2 regions of the Streptomyces sp. NPDC005262 genome follow, and region 2 is predicted to be linked to the other one. Evidence: riboswitches for the same ligand, from Rfam matches in the RefSeq annotation. Region 2 holds a riboswitch; the other holds the start of a gene.
The links. A riboswitch is a leader RNA that binds a small molecule or an ion and turns the genes downstream of it on or off. The one in region 2 is predicted to bind thiamine pyrophosphate.
Positions count from the first base shown of each region.

Region 1: linked by a shared signal. The riboswitch ahead of thiC (phosphomethylpyrimidine synthase ThiC) and the one ahead of ACFYP5_RS12830 (purine-cytosine permease family protein) in region 2 are both predicted to bind thiamine pyrophosphate.

Region 1 covers NZ_JBIAKK010000005.1:232,875-238,632, reverse strand. The annotation lists gene ACFYP5_RS16305 (LacI family DNA-binding transcriptional regulator) at 1-804, shown strand, start outside; gene ACFYP5_RS16300 (metallophosphoesterase) at 978-2,033, shown strand; gene ACFYP5_RS16295 (hypothetical protein) at 2,216-3,040, shown strand; gene thiC (phosphomethylpyrimidine synthase ThiC) at 3,204-4,979, opposite strand; TPP riboswitch at 4,972-5,105, opposite strand; gene ACFYP5_RS16285 (YibE/F family protein) at 5,177-5,758, shown strand, end outside.
Region 2 covers NZ_JBIAKK010000003.1:629,789-635,546, reverse strand. The annotation lists gene thiE (thiamine phosphate synthase) at 1-178, opposite strand, end outside; gene ACFYP5_RS12840 (hydroxyethylthiazole kinase) at 175-396, opposite strand; gene ACFYP5_RS12835 (hydroxyethylthiazole kinase) at 413-985, opposite strand; gene ACFYP5_RS12830 (purine-cytosine permease family protein) at 1,060-2,466, opposite strand; TPP riboswitch at 2,458-2,552, opposite strand; gene ACFYP5_RS12825 (hypothetical protein) at 2,673-3,587, opposite strand; gene ACFYP5_RS12820 (GMC family oxidoreductase N-terminal domain-containing protein) at 3,626-5,221, opposite strand; gene ACFYP5_RS12815 (DUF5987 family protein) at 5,218-5,721, opposite strand.

The DNA of each region.
Region 1 (5,758 bases), on a different contig from region 2:
TTCGCCGAGATGGCCAGAGCGGCCACCTCCGCCGCGCTCGCCCGCGGCTACGCGCTCGTCATCCTCCCCGCCACCTCACGCCACGACGTCTGGTCGAACGTCGCCCTCGACGGCACCGTCGTCATCGACCCCTCCGACCAGGACCCGGTCGTCACCGAACTCGTCCGCCAGGGGCTGCCCGTCGTCTCGGACGGCCGCCCCGCCGGGGCCCTGCCGGTCACCGCGTGGGTGGACAACGACCACCGGGCCGCCGTGCTCGACCTCCTCGACCATCTCGCCGCCGCCGGGGCCCGGCGGATCGGCCTGCTCACCGGCACCACCACCGACACGTACACCCGGCTCTCCACCACCGCATACCTCCATTGGTGCGAGCGCGTGGGCCAGGATCCGGTGTACGAGTCCTATCCCGCCCACGACCCGTGCGCGGGGGCGGTGGCCGCCGACCGGCTCCTCGCCCGCCCGGACCGGCCCGACGCCGTCTACGGGCTCTTCGACCCCAACGGCACCGACCTGCTGGCGGCCGCCCGCCGGTACGGGTTGCGCGTCCCCGAGGATCTGCTGCTGGTCTGCTGCAGCGAGTCCACCGTGTACGCGACGACCGAGCCCCCCATCACGACGCTCTCACTCAAACCGCGCCAGATCGGCACGGCGGTCGTCCAGCTCCTCATCGACGCGATCGAAGGTGTCGACCAGGACGGTCCGGTTGAGCGGGTCATACCGACCGAACTCATCGTCCGGACGTCCTCGCAACGCCGTCCGCCCCGCACCACGGTCAGCGCGCCTCGATCCCCGTCCAGGGATTGATCAGGCCAATTGGGACCAATCGGCCGGTGAACCTGTCGTGCGCCGGGATTCACCACCCCTGGTGCATCACACTGCACGATCCGCATTCCTATGATGGGCGCACGACACCGCGGACCACCCCGACCAGCAGGGCCCGTCAGGTGTACGGCGGCGCGACGGTGGTGGAGGGGTCGATGACACAGGGGGCCGGTCAGGAACCCGTGGAACGGACGGCGACGTTGCGTGACTTCCGTGTGCCGCCCTATGCGCAGACTCCCGCGCCGCCCGCGGCGCCGCACCCCGGCGATGTCGTACCGGGCGGCGAGCCGGAGGGGTACACGCCCACCGCGCGCGATCTTCCCGTGATCAACCGCGGTGACACCGTCCAGGTGCAGGCCGTCCCGGATCCGCGGCCCGCCACGGACCAGGGTCTGGGACCGCTGTACGTGGTCGGCGACGTCCACGGCTATCTGGACGAGCTTCGCGACGCCCTCATGGGACAGGGCCTCATCGACGCCGAAGGCGCCTGGGCCGCGGGCAACGCCCGGCTCTGGTTCCTCGGTGACTTCACCGACCGCGGTCCGGACGGCATCGGTGTCATCGACCTGATCATGCGTCTGTCCGCCGAGGCTGCGGCCGCGGGCGGCTACTGCAAGGCCCTGATGGGCAACCACGAACTGCTGCTGATCGGCGCCAAGCGGTTCGCCGACACCCCGGTCAACTCCGGTGCGGGCACCGCCACCTTCCAGGCCGCCTGGCTGCTCAACGGCGGCCAGAAGACCGACATGGAGCGGCTCCAGGACGTCCACCTCCAGTGGATGTCCCGTCTCGACGCGGTCGTCGAGGAGGACGGGCACCTACTGATGCACTCCGACACGACGGCGTACCTCGACTACGGCTCCACCATCGAGGACGTCAACGAGACCGTGCACGCCATTCTCACGCGTAACGACGCCGACGAGTGCTGGGACCTGTTCCGCAAGCTCACCAGGCGGTTCGCCTTCCGCGACGAGGGGGGCTCGGAGGCAGTCCAGGAGCTGATGGCGGCGTACGGCGGACAGCGCATCGTCCATGGTCACAGCCCCATTCCGTATCTGCTCGGCGAGGTCGGCTCGGAGGACGGCGAGGACAGCGCCGGCCCCGTGGTGGACGGCCCGCACGTGTACGCGGACGGGCTCGCCATCGCCATGGACGGCGGCGTGACCATGGCCGGAAAGCTGCTGGTCGTCCGGCTGCCGTTGCATGACTGACGGTCTCCGGGGAAGACGCATCCACGACCTGACCACGCCGACCACTGGGCCTATTTACGGAAACCCCCTGTCACCCCGTGCCGTGGGCGCTCTACCATCGGCCTATCAGTAGCAGGCTCTCCTCCGTTTCCGCCCAACTGCCCGGTCCAAGCGGGTACTCAGGCCCAACGGAGCATCGGGGGATGCACATGAACAGCGCTCCGCACCTGCTGGCCGAGGACCGACCCGAGTACGAGCGGATCCTCGGCGATGCGCTACGCCACGCCCACGAACGACCAGATCTGGCCGGAGTCGGCGAACGGCTCAACACGGAACAGCTGCGCACGATGGCGCTGAACGCCACGGCTCTGATCACCGCGGCGGCAGCCACCGAGTACGACCACTACGTGAAGGTCCGCGAAGAGCTGCGCGGACCGGCCGCCGACTCGGCCCAAGGCTCGGGCCTCGGGTCCGAAGCGGACGATCCGGACCGGCCGGGCGCCGGCATAGGGGCGGTCGTCACCGTCCTGGCGCCGATGCTCGCGGGCACCGCCGCGCTGATCTTCCTGCTGGTCGGTTACATCCTGAAGATGCTCAGCAGGCCCCCGTCGTTCGCCGACACCATGGTCACCGCCGGCTGGTTCTTCGCGGCGGTCATGGCGGCGGCGATACTGGCCGCCGCCATAGGACTGCTCACCACGGCGCTGCGCAACGGCTCGACGTCGCTGCCGGCCGAGGACACCGAGGACGAGCTGCCGGAGGATGTGGCGCGCGCCAGGGAGGCCTGGCGCCATGCACTGCTGGAGCGGGGCATCCTGCCGTTCCTGCGGGATGCCCTCGCCGATCCCACGGCCGGTCCCGCATCACGTACACCTCACCGTTCGGCCAACCGCATCCCGAAGATCGGCTACTCCAGGCCGGACTTCTCGGGCCCGGACGAAGGACCGGCGGCAGGTCCCCGCCCGTCGTTCACCAGCCCCGACTTCACCAGCCCGGACTTCGGCGGCCCGGAACACGAGCTGGACTGACCGGGGTCGAATCTCTTGTTCGTCGTCCTCGCGCCGGCGCTCGGAGCAGGTCTCGTCGTCCTCGTACCCGTGCGCTGCTCCCCCTTCTGGCCTTCGGCCCGGAGAGGTGCACTGCGCCGGGACGGTTCTCGCAGCGCCCCGGCGCAGTGCCGCACCCGATGACTCAGTCCGCGATCGGCAGATAGACGCGGTTGCCGGCCGCCGCGAACTCCTTGGACTTCTCCGCCATGCCCGCCTCGATCTCCGACTGCGAACCGCCGTGCTCACGACGGATGTCCTGAGAGATCTTCATCGAGCAGAACTTCGGGCCGCACATCGAGCAGAAGTGCGCCGTCTTCGCCGGTTCCGCCGGCAGCGTCTCGTCATGGAACGCCCGCGCCGTGTCCGGGTCGAGAGCCAGATTGAACTGGTCCTCCCACCGGAACTCGAAGCGCGCGTCCGACAGCGCGTCGTCCCAGTCCTGCGCACCCGGGTGCCCCTTGGCGAGGTCCGCCGCGTGGGCCGCGATCTTGTAGGTGATGACGCCCGTCTTCACGTCGTCCCGGTCGGGCAGGCCCAGGTGCTCCTTGGGCGTGACGTAGCAGAGCATCGCCGTCCCCCACCAGGCGATCATCGCGGCGCCGATGCCCGAGGTGATGTGGTCGTACGCCGGGGCCACATCGGTGGTCAGCGGGCCGAGCGTGTAGAACGGCGCCTCCTCGCAGATCTCCTGCTGGAGGTCGATGTTCTCCTTGATCTTGTGCATCGGGACATGGCCCGGACCCTCGATCATCGTCTGGACGCCGAACCGCTTGGCGGTCGTGTTGAGTTCGCCGAGCGTGCGCAGTTCGGCGAACTGCGCCTCGTCGTTGGCGTCGGCGATCGAGCCGGGACGCAGCCCGTCGCCCAGCGAGTACGTGACGTCGTACGTCGCGAGGATCTCGCAGAGCTCCTCGAAGTTCTCGTACAGGAACGACTCCTTGTGGTGCGCCAGGCACCAGGCCGCCATGATCGAGCCGCCGCGGGAGACGATGCCGGTCTTACGGCGGGCTGTGAGCGGGACGTACGGGAGGCGCACGCCGGCATGGACCGTCATGTAGTCGACGCCCTGTTCGGCCTGCTCGATGACGGTGTCCTTATAGATCTCCCAGGTCAGTTCCTCCGCCCTGCCGTCGACCTTTTCGAGGGCCTGGTAGAGCGGAACGGTGCCGATCGGCACCGGTGAGTTACGCAGAACCCACTCACGGGTGGTGTGAATGTTGCGGCCGGTGGAGAGATCCATGACCGTGTCGGCGCCCCATCGCGTCGCCCACGTCATCTTCTCGACCTCCTCCTCGATGGAGGAGGTGACCGCCGAGTTGCCGATGTTGGCGTTGACCTTCACCAGGAACCGCTTACCGATGATCATCGGCTCGATCTCCGGGTGGTTGACGTTGGCCGGCAGGACCGCCCTGCCCGCGGCGATCTCCTCGCGTACGACCTCGGGTTCGACGTTCTCCCGGATCGCCACGTACTCCATCTCCGGGGTGATCTCGCCTCGGCGGGCGTACGCGAGCTGGGTCACCGGCTGTCCGTCGCGGCTGCGGCGCGGCTGCCGTGGGCGACCGGGGAAGACCGCGTCGAGGTTGCGCAGTCCGCCGCGCGGCGAGGTGTGCTTGAGCCCGTCGTCCTCGGGGCGGACCGGGCGGCCCGCGTACTCCTCGGTGTCGCCGCGGGCGACGATCCAGTTCTCACGCAGCGGCGCGAGGCCGCGGCGGACGTCGGTGTCGGTGGTCGGATCGGTGTACGGCCCCGATGTGTCGTACAGCGTCACGGAGTTGCCGTTGGTCAGGTGCACCTGCCGGACCGGCACCCGGAGGTCCGGGCGCGAGCCCTGGACGTATCCCTTGTGCCAGCCGATGGACTTTCCGGCCTCGTCGCTCTGGTTCGAGGCAGGCGTGCGTGCGTCCGATGTGGTCATGAGACCTACTCCCTACGCCGGCATTACCCGGTAACAGGTTCGGCGGTCGGCGCAGCCTGTCCCGTACGGATGTACGGATATCAGCGCCCTCTCAGCCCGGTGCTCCGAGCTCCCGCGTGTACAAAGGTGTCATCACGCTAGCGCCCTTCGAGGCGTACTGAACAGTGGACCCCTGCTCTTCTTGCGATGATCCCCCGGTGACGTCCCCTCGAAATGACTCCGGACCGCAGGACCACCAGCACGGTCACTCGCACAGCCACGGGCCTGCCGCGCCGGTCTCGAAACATCTGCGCAAGGTCATCGCTGCCGTCCTGATCCCGTTCACCACCGCCGTCGTCGTCGGGCTGGTGGTGCTCTGGCCGGGCGGTGCACCCGCGCACGAGCGCACCGGCGTCGGCTTCGACCGGCAGACCCAGCAGGCCACGGTGGTGAAGGTCGACAAGGTCGACTGCAAGGACGTGAACGCCGCGCAGACCCCGGCCACCGGCAACACCACGACACCGTCGGGGAACGCCACTACCGGCCAGGAGCCGGGGTTGTGCGAGAAGGCCACGATCGAGGTGACGACCGGCCACGACAAGGGAAGAACCTTCGTCGAGATCGTCCAGCCCGACGCGCCACGGCAGTTGCACGAGGGACAGGGCGTGATCGTCGCGTACGCCCCCGACGCGCCCCATGACCTTCAGTACTCCGTGACGGACGTGGACCGGAAGGTCCCGATGGCTCTGCTGGCCGGGATCTTCGCTCTCGCAGTGGTCGTGGTGGGCAGGCTGCGCGGG
Region 2 (5,758 bases):
CTCCCAGAACCGTATGCAGGAACTCCCTCCCGGTGGCGTGCTTCTCCCGGATCTGCACGGCGGTCACGCCCCCGGCCACCGCCAGGGCGACGGTCTCGGCCACGCTCCGGCCGCGGGCCGCGCACTGGGCCGTGTCCGTGACGAGGTAGACCGACAGATCCACCGGTGCCGCGGTCACGAGAGAGCCGCCCGCTCGGAGAGGGCCGCTTCCTCCAGCGCGGCGAGCGCGTCCAGGAAGGCGACGGCGAAGCTGCCGGGCCCGGAGGCCTCCTTCGCGGCCAGCTCGGCGGCGACCGTGTACGCGGTGACGGCGGCCACGACCGCGGCGAACCGGTCCTCGTCGACCGCCGTGAAGGCGGCCATCACCGCACCCAGCGCGCAACCACCCCCGGTCACCCGGGTCAACAGGGCATCACCGTTGGCGATCCGGGCGCTGCGCCCCCCCGTCGGTGACGAAGTCGACGGGCCCGGAGACGGCGACCACACAGCCGGCTGCGCGTGCCAGCTCGCGTGCCGACTCCTCGGCGGCCCCGACGCCGTCGGAGGAGTCCACGCCACGGCCGCCGTCGCCCGCGCCCGCGAGCGCGATGATCTCGGACGCGTTGCCCCGGATCACGGTCGGCCGCAACTGCAGCAGCTCTCGCGCCAGCGCGGTGCGCACCGGCAGCGCGCCGACCGCCACCGGGTCGAGGACCCACGGCGTGCCGGCCGAACCCGCCGCCCGCGCGGCCTCGACCATGGCGGAGCGCTGCTCGGCGTGCGGGGTACCGAGATTGATCAGGACACCGGAGGCGACCCGGGCGAACGGGCCGGCCTCCTCCGGGATGTCGACCATGGCCGGCGAGGCGCCCAGCGCCAGCAGGACGTTGGCGGTGAAGCCCGTGACCACCGAGTTGGTCAGGCACTGAACCAGAGGGGAGTCCGCCCGCACGCGTGCAAGGGCCTGCGGGACGTAGGCGGTGTGATCGGCGGATGCAGCGGGCATGGGATTTCGCTCCGTGGGGGAGGGGATGTCGTTCGGGTGCCGGCGGACGTCAGGGTCCGCCGGCCGGCGGCGGGTCAGTCCTGCGGGCGGTGGCGTAGCCGCAGCGGCGCGTAGACGGCGAGCGCCACGAGGAACGCCACGTAGTACGAGAGGTCGGCGCCGTGCAGGGCGGCCGCCACCGGGCCCACGTACAGACTGGTGTCCATGAAGGGCACGGCCGCGGCGAAGGCGACGGCGAATGCCAGCAACGGGGGCCATCCGGAGTGCGGCCGGGCGGTCTCGGCGGCGACGTCGATCGCCGCACCGCCCCGTGCCCGTGCCCGGGCGATCCAGTCGACGATGACGATCGCCACGAATCCGGGGATCCAGTAGCCGACGAACAGCAGCACGTTCTGGAAGCGGGCAGTGGTGTCGGCAGCGTGCATCCACAGGACCAGAGGGAAGCCGAGCACGGCGGCGAGGGCGGCGGCCGCCGGGCGGGGAAGGCGCACACCGACGGTCTGCAGAGCCAAGGAACCGCTGTAGTCGTTCATGGCGTTGCTGCAGAGCGCCGCCAGCGCGACGGCGAGCAGCCCGAACGCGCCCAACACCCCACCGCCCAGCAGCTTGTCCACCCCTGCTGCGGTCTGGTCGGTCAGCACGGACGCGCCCAGCAGCCCGAGGGCCTGGACGGCCACGAAGGACACCACGAGGCCGAGCAGCGTGAACCAGAACATGCGCGGGCGCGAGGTGGTGCGTGGCAGATAGCGGCTGAAGTCGCTGGCGTACGGGGCCCAGGACAGGGCCAGACTCAGCGCGATGGTGCTGGTCAGGACGAACGCGCGGGCCTGGTCGGCACCATGCGCGGTGCCGGCGCCGACCGGATGGACACCGTCGAGCAGCCGCCAGGCGATCAGCGCGAACGCGGCGGCGAGCACGAAGGTCATGACGATCTGGAGCCGGTGGATGGCCTCGTAGCCCAGGACGCCGAGGGCGCCCTGGGCCAGCATCATGGCCAGGACGCCGAGCCAGAACGGCCAGCCGCACAGCCGCGCGAGCGCGTCCCCGCCGAACAGTCCGATCAGCGCGTCCCAGGCGACCGAGGACAGCCACTGCAGGATGCCGGGCACCGTGACGGCCCGGCCGAAGGCGAGCCGGGCCAGCGGCAGCTGCCCGGCACCGGTCTGGCTCCCCCAGGTGCCCAGGTAGGCGGTGGGCACCGCGCCGATCACCGTGCCCAGCACGACGGCGGCGAGCGCGGTGGCGAAGTCCAGGCCGAGGGCGATGCCGACGGTGCCGGTGAATACGCCGGTCATGGTCAGATTGGGGGCGAACCACACGGTGAACAGGCGCCCGGGACCGCCGTAGCGGTTGCTCTCGGGGACCGGCTCGATGCCGTGCGTCTCGACGCGGAGGTCGCCGGGCGCCGCGGGCATCCGTCCGTCGAAAACGGTCTGTCGGCCGTCGGCAGGCAGCCCGCCGGAAACATGCGTCAAAGGCATGAAAGACATCCCTCCGCCAGTGCGAACTGGTTCAGGTTCGACGGGTGTGATCTCAGCCCTCGGGTAGGGCACCCCGTGTCCGGTACGACGGTCAGACTAACCCGGTCCCGTCGCCCACCTGCACCGAGGTCTGTGTGGCGGACGACTCGGTGGGAACCCCCGGGGCGTGGACGCGTGGTCCGCGTCACGGCTGCGGCGCGCCGTGCTCACGGTCGCGTCCCCACCTCCGCGTGACCCGTGCGATCCAGATGCCAGCGGTGTTCCACCTCGAAGCGGTGCAGCCCGGTGCGGCGTTCGACGATCACGTCGACGATGGCTCGTTCCGTGTTGGTGCACGTGGCGGTCGCTCCGTCGGGGTCGGTGTAGGAGAGCGACACACAGTCGGCCGGATCCTGGGTGACATCGATCCGCACCCTGCGCCGCGCGGTGCCGCCTGCGACCGACCAGTCGGGCAGCCCGATCCGCGCACGCAGCAGTGGAGCGGTCAGCAACGGGTCGCGCGGCCAGTCGGTGCCACCGATCCGCAGCTGAAGCATGGGCAGCGGTGGCAGCCACCGCATGGTGGGACGGCGGGCGACGGCGGCCACCACTTCCAGTACGTCCCCTCCGCCGAGGCCCGCATGGAGCCACGCCCACCGCTGGGCATTGCCGTGACCGGCGATCCTGGCGACGCCCCCCACGGCGCCCGAGAGGGTGAACCGCCGTTCTCCGACGACGAGTTCACCGTCGAAAATGGCGTCAGGGGCAGGCACGATCTGGGCGGCGGGCAGGAGTTCACGCTGCCAGGACCAGCGCGGAAAGGTGTAGAGAGGCTCTCCGCCCCCGGTGACCGCCAGCCGCCAGGTGATCGCGCCCGCGGTGCCCTCCAGCAGCCGGGGCGTCGCCCGGACCCCCGGCACCTCGAAGTACGCCTCGCCCTGGAGCAGCGGCGAGTCCGGGGCCCCGAACCGCTCGGTGACCGGCGGTCCGTCCGGGGGGAAGACGGATATCCAGCCGTGCGCCCGGGCCGGGCCGTGGTGCTTGGGCGCCACCACTTCGTGATGGATCCACACGCCGGTCCCGGTACGGGGATCGGTCAACGTCGCGTACCAGACTTCGAGCCGCCCTGGACGGCCAGTCATCCGCGGCGGGTAGAGCGAGTTCACGAGGGGGTTTCCTTTCACCGGGGCGCGGGGGCCCCGTACCGGGCGCGCACGCCTGCCTCGGCGGTGCTCTCCACGATGCCGGGACAGGCCCGTTCGGCCAGCGCCGCGATAGTCAGTGAGGGGTTGACGCAGAGCGAGGTCGGTACTGCCGAACCGTCGGTGACGAACAGGCCTGGATGGCCTCGCAGTTCGCCGCGTTCGTCGAGCGCCGAGGTTGCCGGGTCGTCGCCCATCCGGCAGGAGGCGAGGGGGTGTGCGCTCACGGACCCGGCGGCGTTCTCGCTCCAGGGCCGCACGCGCGCAAGACCGTCGCGCTCCAGCACCGCGCGCGCCTCGCCGTCCGCGGCGGCCCAGCCGCGCAGGGTGTTCGCCGTCGGCCGGTACGAGAGCGTGGACAGGCAGAGGGATGCGGCCACGCGAGTCGAGCTTCCCGTGGGCGGCGGAGGGCCGAAGACGCCCTCGTTGTCGTCCTCGGTCATGGCGAGCACGGAGAGCCACGACGGCCAGCGTGCCCGCATCTCCTTCTTACGGACACCGAACCAGCTCGTCGCCGGGGTGTCGGTGGCCTGGGCCAACAGATCGGTGATGCCGGGGAAGTAGATCTGCTGAAGAGAGAATCGGGTGAACTCCGCCCCTTCCGGGTCGAGCCGGTCGTACGACATCGAGCCGATGGGCTTCCCGATGGGGAAGCCCTGGTACGGGATGCCCGGTGCGCGCTCGAGACCGAGCAGGTCGCGCACCTTGCCTTCGTCGACGTCGGCGATGGACACGCGGTCGCCGTTGCCCGAGAAGTAGCGCCCCACGGCTTGCGGGACGCCGCCGAGCAGGGGAGCCGAGCGCTGCAGCAGCACGGGGGTGGCCAGAGCGCCTGCGGCCAGCACCACGGTCTTGGCCTCGATCGTGCCCACGCCGACCGGCAGCCGGTAGTCGCCGGCGTCGAGCTGCGTGTACGAGACGCGGTAGCGGTAACCGGGTGTGGTGGCAGGCGCGATCGTCTGTGCCTCGTGGAGCGGGCGGATCTCGGCGCCGTGCGCGGTCGCGGCGGGGAGGTAGTTCAGCAGCATGGAGCGCTTGGCGTCGAAGTGGCATCCGTTCAGCATCCAGTTGCAGTTGGTGCAGCGGGCCAGGTCGACGGCGACGGGTACGGGGTTGCAGGTGCGGCCCGCACGGGCGCACGCTGCGGCGAACAGCCCTCCGGGGTAGGGGACTTGGTCCCAGCTCTGCTCGGCGACGGGCAGAGCCTCCTCGACCCGGTCGTACCACGGGTCGAGGGCGGCGCGCGTCAGGGTCGAAGGCCACAAGCGGTGGCCCAGACTGCCGCGGCGGTCGAAGACGAAGCCCGGAGCCCGCAGCGAAGCGGCGAAGTAGACCACGCTGGACCCGCCGACGCAGTTCCCGGCGACGACGGTGATGCCGTCGCCCTGCACGAGGTCGACGATCCGGGTATAGCTGCCCAGGCGCAGGTCATGGGTGAAGTCGGGGGCGGTGAGGTGCGGTCCGCGTTCCAGGATCACCACTTCGGCGCCGCCCGCGGCCAGATGGTAGGCGGGGATGGCGCCGCCGAAGCCGCTGCCGATGACCAGCACGTCGGTGCGTTCGGTGACGCTCATGCGGGGTGCCCTCCGGGGGTGGTGAGCGGGTGCTCGGAGGCGAGCCTTCTGCCGTACGAGTAGTCGGGGAAACGCCACAGTCCGTCGGCGCCGGGCGCCGGGAAGCCGATCCAGACCAGGCCCGGGTGGCGTTGCCGGATGGCTGCGGTGGTGTGAAGGTGGGCTGCGGTGTCGAAGGCCGCGGCGGCGAAGAGCGCGAGCAGCACGTACAGCTGCCGGTCCGGGGCTCCGGGTGTGAGCAGCTCTCCGGCGAGCGCGGTGCGGTCGGTGAACCGCATTGCGACGAAAGGAGGTCGAGTGGGCAGCAGGACCCGGCCGTGGGTGGCCGCAAAGGCGAGGGCGCGGGCGTTCACCAGGAGCGCCAGCTCGGGCAGCAGTACGCCGATGCCGAGATCGGGAAGGCTGAGCAGCTCGACGGCCCCCGCCTGTACGGCGCCGGGACCGGGGGCCGCCCCGGCGATCGCCACGTCACCGCCGTACCGCTTCTCACCCGGGACCATGGTGTCCGCAAAAGCCTCCAGCGTGGCGGTCGTCGGG